DNA from 2 places in the Streptomyces sp. NPDC050528 genome. Region 1 is predicted to be linked to the other one. Evidence: riboswitches for the same ligand, from Rfam matches in the RefSeq annotation. Region 1 holds a riboswitch; the other holds the start of a gene.
What was found. Region 1 has a riboswitch for S-adenosylmethionine ahead of thrC (threonine synthase). Riboswitches for the same ligand answer to the same signal wherever they lie in the genome.
Positions count from the first base shown of each region.

Region 2: it holds a riboswitch for S-adenosylmethionine, as region 1 does, so the genes downstream of both, ACIBK4_RS09640 (aminotransferase class V-fold PLP-dependent enzyme) here and thrC (threonine synthase) in region 1, are expected to answer to the same signal.

Region 1 is NZ_JBITHH010000005.1:504,656-509,756, forward strand. It holds gene groL (chaperonin GroEL) at 1-317, opposite strand, end outside; gene ACIBK4_RS20545 (cold-shock protein) at 670-876, opposite strand; gene ACIBK4_RS20550 (MoaD/ThiS family protein) at 1,308-1,583, opposite strand; gene thrC (threonine synthase) at 1,669-2,973, opposite strand; SAM riboswitch class I at 2,991-3,137, opposite strand; gene ACIBK4_RS20560 (glucosyl-3-phosphoglycerate synthase) at 3,328-4,272, shown strand; gene ACIBK4_RS20565 (trehalose-6-phosphate synthase) at 4,378-5,101, shown strand, end outside.
Region 2 is NZ_JBITHH010000002.1:497,583-502,683, reverse strand. It holds gene ACIBK4_RS09650 (cytochrome P450) at 1-1,138, shown strand, start outside; gene trpD (anthranilate phosphoribosyltransferase) at 1,236-2,300, shown strand; SAM riboswitch class IV at 2,376-2,492, shown strand; gene ACIBK4_RS09640 (aminotransferase class V-fold PLP-dependent enzyme) at 2,656-4,017, shown strand; gene ACIBK4_RS09635 (hypothetical protein) at 4,028-4,750, shown strand; gene ACIBK4_RS09630 (VOC family protein) at 4,813-5,101, opposite strand, start outside.

The sequences.
Region 1 (5,101 bases):
ACGTTGCGCAGGCCTTCCTTGACAAGGGCCTGGGCGAGCACGGTCGCGGTGGTCGTACCGTCGCCGGCGACGTCGTCCGTCTTCTTGGCGACTTCCTTGACCAGCTCGGCGCCGATCTTCTCGTACGGGTCCTCCAGCTCGATCTCCTTGGCGATGGAGACACCATCGTTGGTGATCGTGGGGGCGCCCCACTTCTTCTCAAGGACGACGTTGCGGCCCTTGGGGCCGAGGGTGACCTTGACGGCGTCGGCGAGCTGGTTCATGCCGCGCTCAAGGCCTCGCCGCGCCTCCTCGTCGAACGCGATGATCTTGGCCATGTGAAGTGGTCCTCCCGGACTGGGGTGGATTGCTCCGGACCGCGCTGGCGCCCGCGACGGACGGCTCGCCTGCCCCGTGGCTCCTTGCGCCACCTGGCCTGCGGGCCTCACCGACCCGATCCTTCGTTATCACTCTCACCTTCAGAGTGCTAACGCCAATGATTAGCACTCGGCATGGTCGAGTGCAAGCGGCTCCCAGGTTCTGGCACCCACCCCGGCCCTCTTGACGGCCCCCACCCCGGCCGCCGCTCCGGGCATGCCGAAGGGCCCGTACCCCAGGAGGTGACCCCCCAGGAGTACGAGCCCTTCGGTGAGGAACGAAGAACGTCGCTGCTGTTCGTCGGCGCGTGCTTCAGCCGGTCGCGAGCCGGACCATGTCCGCCTGCGGCCCCTTCTGACCCTGCGAGATCTCGAAATCGACCCGCTGACCCTCTTCCAGGGTGCGGTAGCCGTCCATCTGAATCGCGCTGTAGTGGACGAAAACATCCGCACCACCGTCGACCGCGATGAAGCCGTACCCCTTCTCCGCGTTGAACCATTTGACGGTGCCCTGAGCCATGCCTAACTCCCCTATTACTGGCCCTTGCACGGACCCGCACTTCGCGGATCCGGGTCAGACCTCACCCCCCACAGGATTGGGGGCGTGCGCCGGAACGCGTCGACCGCGGCCGAATGTATCCGTCCAACTGCCGTCTGCAACAGGTCAATCCGACGAGAATTCCGGGCAGGACCGGTCGGGAATATACGGAGAATTCGTCCGACTTCAGGGCAAGTCGGGCCCCATAAAGGGAACATAACGCGCAAAAGGAATGCACACTTTGGCTGCTTCTCATCGCACGCGGAGCCGGTACTCATATGCGTCCGGCATGCGGAGTGGAGCGCGTTCCCCAACTGTACCCCGCTCAACCATGCAGAATTGCCCCCTCCGCTTCTCTCACGGAGGGGGCAATTCGATGAACTCTTGGTAATCGGCGTTACCGAGGGTAATTATCAGCCGCCGGCGACGGCCGGAATGATCGACACCCCGGCCCCGTCCGGAGTGGCCGTCTCCAGCCCCTGCTCGAACCGCACGTCGTCATCGTTCACGTACACGTTGACGAACCGCCGCAGCTTGCCCTGATCGTCCAGGACGCGGGCGGAGATCCCGGCGTGGTTCTTCTCAAGGTCGGTGATGACCTCGGCGAGGGTGGCACCTTCGGCGGTAACTTCAGCCTGCCCGCCGGTGTAGGTGCGGAGAATGGTAGGGATGCGGACACTAACGCTCACGATGAAACCTCCGGTCAGATGATTGCCCTAGGGGCGCGGGGAACTGCGCGACCAGCCCCCACGGGCCCGCAGCCAAAAAACGACGCTACGACGCAAGCCCGGCTTCCCTGAACGACTCAAGACTCGGCCGGATCGTCGCGGTGAGCCCGGTACCGGCCACCGCATCCAACGTCTTCAGACCGTCCCCGGTGTTCAGCACGACAGTGACCAGCGTCGGATCCAGCAGCCCGTTCTCGATCAGCTTCTTCGCCACACCAACGGTCACCCCACCCGCGGTCTCCGCAAAGATCCCCTCGGTCCGAGCCAGCAACTTGATCGCGTCAACAACCTGCTCGTCGTTGACGTCCTCGACCGCCCCACCCGTACGCCGGGCAATGTCCAGGACATACGGCCCGTCCGCCGGGTTCCCGATCGCCAGCGACTTCGCGATCGTGTTCGGCTTCTGCGGCCGTACGACGTCATGCCCCGCCTTGTAGGCGACGGAAACCGGCGAACACCCTTCCGCCTGCGCGCCGAAGATCTTGTACGGCTTGTCCTCGACGAGCCCGAGCTTGATCAGCTCCTGCAAGCCCTTGTCGATCTTCGTGAGCTGCGACCCGGAGGCGATGGGCACCACGAGCTGGTCCGGAAGCTTCCACCCCAGCTGCTCGCAGATCTCGTACGCGAGGGTCTTGGAGCCCTCCGCGTAGTACGGCCGGAGGTTGACGTTGACGAACCCCCAGCCCTCGCCCGCCGGGTCGCCGATCAGCTCGGAGCAGAAACGGTTCACGTCGTCGTAGTTGCCCTCGATGCCGACGAGCTCGCCGCCGTAGATCGCGGCCATGACGACCTTGCCCTGCTCCAGGTCGTGCGGGATGAACACGCAGGAGCGGAAGCCGGCCCGCGCGGCGGCGGCGCCGACGGCGCCCGCGAGGTTGCCGGTGGAGGAGCAGGAGAGGGTGGTGAAGTCGAACGCGCGGGCCGCTTCGATGGCCTGCGCCACGACGCGGTCCTTGAAGGAGTGCGTCGGGTTGCCGGAGTCGTCCTTGACGAACAGCTTGCCCGCGTCGACGCCCAGTTCGCGGGCGAGGTTGTCGGCCTGGACGAGCTTGGTCCAGCCGGGGTTGATGTTCGGCTTGTCGGCCACGTCGGCGGGGACGGGCAGCAGGGGCGCGTAACGCCAGATGTTCGCGGGGCCCGCTTCGATGCGCTTGCGGAGCTCTTCGGTGTCGTAGGCCGAGAAGTCGTAGGCGATCTCCAGCGGGCCGAAACACTCCTCGCAGGCGAAGACCGGACCGAGCGGGACGCGGTGGCCGCACTCGCGGCACGAGAGCGCGGCGGCGGGGCCGAGGTCTACGGAGTTGGCGGTGTTCGCGGAGTTCGTGGTGCTTGCGACAGTCTGCGCAGCCATGGAGGGGAGGCCCTTTCTCCTCATCTTCCTCACGACGCATCTCGCCGTGAGACGGATTTGGCACCTTCCCGAGCCGGGAGCCTCACCACGTCAACGTGACAAGACCGGCTGGAGGGTTGCCGGGGCTTCATCGGGCCGTATCCCTCTGCCCCTCTGGATGAGCGGTGTTCAGTTGTGTATGCGGTTGTGTCACTTGCGTGAGCGTTGACGGCCCCCGACATGCGATGGTCATCAGCGTTGTTCAAGACTGTAACCGAAGGCCAGGACAGTTGAGTGAGCCGTCCGAACCGCGAGATGGATCACACACTCTGTGTGATCACCTCTCGCCGAGAGAACGCAGAGGAGCCGCGCAACGTGCTGAAGGAAGTCGAGCACTGGCTGAGCACCCGCTCCTGGTCCATGACCGACCGGCCGCTCCACAAGATCCTGGCCGCGAAGCACCGCACGGGCCAGTCGGTGTCCGTCGTGCTGCCCGCGCTCAACGAGGAAGCGACGGTCGGCGAGATCGTCGCGATCATCCGTCACGACCTCATGCAGCAGGTCCCGCTCGTCGACGAGATCGTCGTCGTCGACTCGGGGTCCACCGACCGCACCTCCGAGGTGGCCGCCGCGGCGGGCGCCCGGGTCGTGCACCGGGACGACATCCTGCCCCGCATCCCCGCCGTGCCCGGCAAGGGCGAGGTGCTGTGGCGCTCGCTGCTGGTGACGAGCGGTGACATCGTCGCGTTCGTCGACGCGGACCTGAAGGAGTTCTCCTCCGACTTCGTCACCGGGATCGTGGGCCCGCTGCTCACCGACCCCGGCGTCGACCTCGTCAAGGCGATGTACGACCGCCCGCTCGGCGGCGCGGCCGGACAGGGCGGCCGGGTCACCGAGCTGATGGCCCGCCCGCTGCTGAACATGCACTGGCCGCAGCTGGCCGGTTTCGTGCAGCCGCTCGGCGGCGAGTACGCGGCCCGCCGCTCGCTGCTGGAGCAGCTCCCCTTCCCGGTCGGCTACGGCGTCGAACTGGGCATGCTGGTCGACGCGTTGCACCTGGTGGGCCTCGACGCCCTCGCCCAGGTCGACGTCGGTGTGCGCAAGCACCGCCACCAGGACGGCCAGGCGCTGGGCCGGATGGCCGCGCAGATCTACCGCACGGCCCAGCTGCGGCTGGCCCGCGGCCACCTGATCCGCCCGTCCCTCACCCAGTTCGAACGGGGTCCGGACGGCTTCGAGCCGCGCACGTACTCCGTGGACACGGAGGAACGCCCGCCGATGGCGGACATCACCGAATATCAGTCACGCAAGGTCGCATAACCGCACAGTTACAGACGCTCACGGACGGTCGTATACGGACTCCTACAGTCCGCCGACGGCCGTCCGTACGTTTGAGCGTTTCCGGCCCGGGCTAGGTTGTGGCGTATGGCTTCCACGGCTTCTACGGCTTCCACGCCCCCTCGCGGTGCTGCTCAGGTGCTCGTCGCGTCCAATCGCGGTCCCGTCTCGTACGAGGTGGGCGACGACGGTTCGCTGCGCGCCAAGCGCGGTGGCGGCGGGCTGGTGTCCGGGCTGTCGGCCATCGGTCCTGACGCCGACGCGCTGTGGGTGTGCTCGGCGCTCTCCGACGGCGACCGCGAGGCGGTGCGGCGCGGGGTCGGCGAGGACGGCGTACGGATGCTCGACATCCCGGCGGACGTGCACACCGACGCGTACAACGGCATCGCCAACTCCGTGCTGTGGTTCGTCCACCACATGCTGTACCAGACCCCGCTGGAGCCGGTCTTCGACGCGGAGTTCCGGCGTCAGTGGGCGTCGTACGAGACGTACAACCGGGCGTTCGCGGAGGCGCTGGCGGAGGAGGCGGCCGAGGGCGCCGTCGCGATCGTGCAGGACTACCACCTGTGCCTCGTGCCCGGGATGCTGCGCGAGCTCCGCCCCGACCTGCGCATCGGGCACTTCTCGCACACGCCGTGGGCGCCGGCGGACTACTTCCGGATGCTGCCGGACGACATCCGCGAGCAACTGCTGACAGGCATGCTCGGCGCGGACCGCCTCGGCTTCCTCACCCACCGCTGGGCGGACGCGTTCACGGCCTGTTGTACGGAGTTCACCGGCGGCCCGGGGGACACGCGGATCGGCGTCCACG
Region 2 (5,101 bases), on a different contig from region 1:
CGACCCCTATCCGGTCTACGCCCGCATGCGCGAGCAGGGGCCGGTGCACCGGGTGCGAACGGCCGCGTCGGGCGAGTTCTGGCTCGTCGTGGGCCACGAGGAGGCGCGCGCCCTCCTGACCGATCCGCGGCTGTCGAACGACATCCGGCACTCGGCCGCGTGGCAGGACGACGGAGGCAACTCCATCGGCCTGAACATGGTGCAGACGGACCCGCCGCAGCACACCCGGCTGCGCGGACTGGTGGCCCGGAACTTCACGACACGACGGATCGAGGCACTGCGGCCGAGGGTCCAGCAGATCGCGGACGAGCTGGTGGACGCCATGCTGCCGTCGGGACGGGCGGACCTGGTCGAGGCGTTCGCGCTGCCGTTGCCCCTCGCGGTGATCTGCGAACTGCTCGGCGTGCCGGCCGGCGACCGCAAGGCCTTCCACGACTGGTACTTGGAGAGCACCGATTTCACCCGCCCCGAAGTGGCCGGTGCCGCCGCGCAGGCGATGACCGGCTATCTGGCCGACCTCATCGCCGCCAAGCAACTCACCCCGGGCACCGACCTGTTGAGCGCGCTGGCCGGCGACACGGGCGACGGGGAGGACCGGCTGACCGCCGAGGAGATGCTGGGCATGGCCTTCCTGCTGCTGGTGGCGGGCTACGAGACGGCGGCCAATCTGTTCTCCGGCGGAACCCTCGCCCTGCTGCGGCACCCCGATCAACTGGCGGCCCTGCGAGCCGACTGGTCGCTGATGGAGAAAGCGGTCGAGGAGATGCTCCGCTACGAGGGCCCGGTGGAGACCACGGCGTTCCGCTACACCAAGGAACCGGTGGAGATCGGCGGGACGCTCGTCGACAGCGGCGAATCGGTCGCCGTGGTCCTGGCCGCGGCCTCCCGCGACTCCGGGCGCTTCGCGGACCCCGACCGCTTCGACATCCGGCGGGACGCCCGCGGCCACATGGCGTTCGGCTACGGCATCCACCACTGCCTGGGCGCACCACTGGCCCGGATGCAGGCCGCGGTCGCCTTCCGCACCCTGCTGGAGCGCTGCCCGCGACTGGCACTCGACACCGACCCGGACGCCCTCGTCTGGCGCCCCAGCCTGATGCTCCGCGGACTCCACCACCTCCCGGTCACCTTCGGCTGACCGCACCGCGGTCCGGTGTGCGGACAGTGCCCTTCGGCGCCGTCGGGGCTGGATAGGGTGGGGTCACACTTTGTCTACGACCATCAGGAGCGGCCCCATGAGCGCTGTGACCCCCGCTGGAGGCGACACCGCGGCGGCCCGTTCCTGGCCCGAGGTACTGAACTCGCTGCTGTACGGCCAGGACCAGGACGCCGATGCCACGTTCTGGGCGATGGACCAGATCATGCGCGGCGAGGCGACGGACGCGCAGATCGCCGGGTTCGTGGTGGCGTTGCGGGCCAAGGGGGAGACCGTCGAGGAGATCACCGGTCTCGTGCGCGCGATGTACGCGCACGCGAACGTGATCGACGTGTCCGGGGAGACGGTGGACATCGTCGGCACCGGCGGCGACGGCGCGAAGACGGTGAACATCTCCACGATGTCCTCGATCGTGATCGCCGGCACGGGCGCGAAGGTCGTCAAGCACGGCAACCGGGCCGCGTCCTCCGCGTCCGGCGCCTCCGACGTCCTGGAGCGGCTCGGCGTCAACCTGGAACTGACCCCCAAGCGGGTGGCCGAGGTCGCCGAGGAGGCCGGGATCACCTTCTGCTTCGCGATCAAGTTCCACCCGGCCCTGCGTCACGCGGGCGCCGCGCGCGGCCAGTTGGGCATCCGCACGGTGTTCAACGCGCTGGGCCCGCTGACCAACCCCGCGAAGGTGCGCGCCCAGGCGGTCGGGGTCGCCGACCCGCGGATGGCACCCATCATCGCGGGCGTCTTCGCCGAGCGAGGCAACTCCTCGCTCGTGTTCCGCGGCGACGACGGCCTCGACGAGCTGACGACCACCGCCACCTCCCGGGTGTGGATCGTCCGCGACGGCAAGGTCACCGAGGAGACCTTCGACCCGAGGGACGTAGGCCTCGAACTGGTCCCGGTGGAGGCGCTGCGCGGTGCCGACCCCGAGTACAACGCCGGCGTCGCCCGCCGTCTCCTGGACGGCGAGACGGGCCCCGTGCGGGATGCCGTACTCCTGAACTCGGCGGCCGCGCTGGTGGCCCTGGAGGCCGGGGACGGGCCGTTGGCGGACCGGATCCGGGCCGGGATGGACAAGGCCGCGGAGTCGATCGACTCGGGGGCGGCCAAGCGCACGCTGGAGCGGTGGGCGGCCGCCACCAACAGGTAGCCGCCGGCGGTCGTCGTCCCGCGATCCGGACACGGGTTGCGGGACGACGATCACCTCACGTAAATTTTCCGACCAGGTCATGAGTGACAGTCATGAGGCCCCGGCCGACTGTCCGGCAACCCTCCGTCCGTGGCGGGGTGCCCCGGGTGAAGACCAGGCCGTAGGCAGCGAGGTCTGCGGCAAGCGCGGGCCCCTCGAAAGACACCAGGGGTCCTGGTCATCGAGGGAGCTCTCTGTGAGCAAGCGAATGCGATAGGGCGCGAAGCCCCCACTCCGCACATCCCCTTCACTCTTTCCTGCGCCGAAGCCTGTCCGCTCGCGCAGTGAATTCGCCTGCCTCTCACGGGAGTTCGCCATGTCTGTCTCCACCGTTGCCGCCGCTACGACTATTTGTGCCCCGCTGCCCGTTCTCGGCCGGGATGTCACCGTCCCGCTCGTCACGGGCGGCGAAGTCACCTACGCGGCCCTCGACTACGCGGCCAGCGCCCCCGCCCTCCAGCGCGTCTGGGACGACGTGGCGGCCTACGCCCCGTACTACGGCAGCGTGCACCGCGGCGCCGGTTACCTCTCGCAGCTCTCCACGGACCTGTTCGAGAACGCGCGGAAGACGGTCGAGGAGTTCCTGGACTGCCGCCCCGACGACCAGCTGATCTTCACCCGCTCCACCACGGACTCCCTGAACCTCCTCGCCGCGGCCCTCCCCGCCGACTGCCAGGTCTTCGTCTTCGAGACCGAGCACCACGCGTCCCTGCTCCCCTGGAAGGACGCCCGGGTCACCTACCTCAACGCCCCGCGCACCCCGGCCCAGGCCGTCGAGACCCTGGTGCAGGCCCTTGCCGCCCGCGACCCCCAGGGCCCGGCCCTGGTCTGCGTCACCGGCGCCTCGAACGTCACCGGCGAGCTGTGGCCCGTACGGGAGTTGGCGGCCGCGGCCCACGCCCACGGCGCCCGGATCGTCCTCGACGCCGCCCAACTCGCCCCGCACCACCCGGTCTCCGTCCAGGACCTCGACGTCGACTGGATCGCCTTCTCCGGCCACAAGCTCTACGCCCCCTTCGGCTCGGGCGTCCTCGCCGGCCGCGCCGACTGGCTCCAGGCCGCCGACCCCTACCTCGCGGGCGGCGGCGCCAGCCGCAAGGTCACCCGGCGCGAGGACGGGGGAGTGGACGTGGAGTGGCACGAGAGCGCCGCGCGGCATGAAGCGGGCTCACCCAATGTCATCGGCGCCTACTCCATCGCGTCGGCCTGCAAGGCCCTGACCGAGGCCGGCTTCGACACGCTGGTCGCGCGCGAGCAGCACCTGATCGGGAAGGTGCGGGCCGGCCTGGCCGAGGTCCCGCAGGTCAAGGTCCTGTCCCTGTTCGGCGACGACGCCCCACGCGTCGGCGTGATCTCCTTCGTGGTCGACGGCTGGAACAGTTCCCACTTCGCCGCCGCCCTCTCCGCCGAGTACGGCATCGGCGTCCGCGACGGCCTCTTCTGCGCCCACCCCCTGGTCCGCACCCTCCTCGGCACCGACCCCCAGACCCAGGGCGAGTGCGGCGCCCCCGAGGCGACCCCGGGCGAGAAGTCCCTCAACGCCATCCGCGTGAGCTTCGGCGCGGGCACCCCGGACGAGCACGTCGACCGTTTCATCACGGCCGTACGGGAGCTCGTGACCGACGGCGCCAAGTGGAACTACCGCACGGAGGACGGCCGTTGCGTGCCTGCCGTGTGACCATCCAGGGGTGGGGATTCCACCGGGGGTGAGTGCGGCGGCGGCAGCCGAAGGGCTGGGCGAGCCGCTGATCGAGGCGGTCGTGCGACGTGCGCCGCGGCTCCTCGGCGGCAGGCCCGTCCACCTGTACGAGGAGGGGTTCGTCCTGGTACGCGGTGCGCGGGTCCGTCGCTGGGCGGACGTGACGCACTGGCGTTCCACCGTCGACGTGCACATCAAAGTGGCCGACGAGCGCCACGACATCGCCTGGTACACCTTGGGCCACCGACACCGGCTGCGCTTCGGCGACGGGACGGAACAGGGCTTCCTTCTCGACGAGTGGCAGATCGAGGTCGGGGCGGCGGACCAGGAGCGTCCCGAGAGCCGGCGGATACGGTTCGTCGTCGACCACGTACGGCAGCGGGTGGCCGACGCTCAGGTGCCCGCGCTGCTGGACCGGATCGAGGCGGGCCGGCAGGTCACCTTCGGCCCGCTCACGGCCGACGCGCACGGGGTGTTCGTCCCGGGCGGTCGGCCGGTCCACCGGTGGGCCGACCTGCGGGAGCCGTGTCTCGACATCGACGTGCCCGACTGGCCGGTGCCGTCGTCCTGGTGGCTTCGGCCGCGGGACGCCCGATTCTCCCTGCGGGGCAAGGACGGACACGGCGACCCGCACCGCACCGAGGTACCGGCCTGGGAGGTCGTGAACTGGTGCGCCCTGGTCACCCTGTGGAAGCGGCTGCGCGCCCGCTAGGTGCAGGAGGGCTCGGGCGACGCGGGCGACGCGGGCGATGTCGCCGTAGCCGTAGCCGCCTTTCAGTCCCGCGGTGCGACGCGGATACGGTTCCCGTCGGGATCGGCTGCGAGGAAGGTCAGGCCGAACCCCGCGTCATGAGGCTCGCGCAGGATCGTGACGCCCTTGGCCCGCCACCGCTGGTAGATCGCGTCCAGCTCGTCGGGTCCACCGCCGATCGCCACGCACACCTCACCGGTACGCGGAACGTCCGGTGACAGATCCTCGAACTGGCCCGACCACAGACCGAGTTGGGCACCGGGCCCGAGGTCGAACGTGACGTATCCCGACGTCTCGAGCGAGGGGCTCATG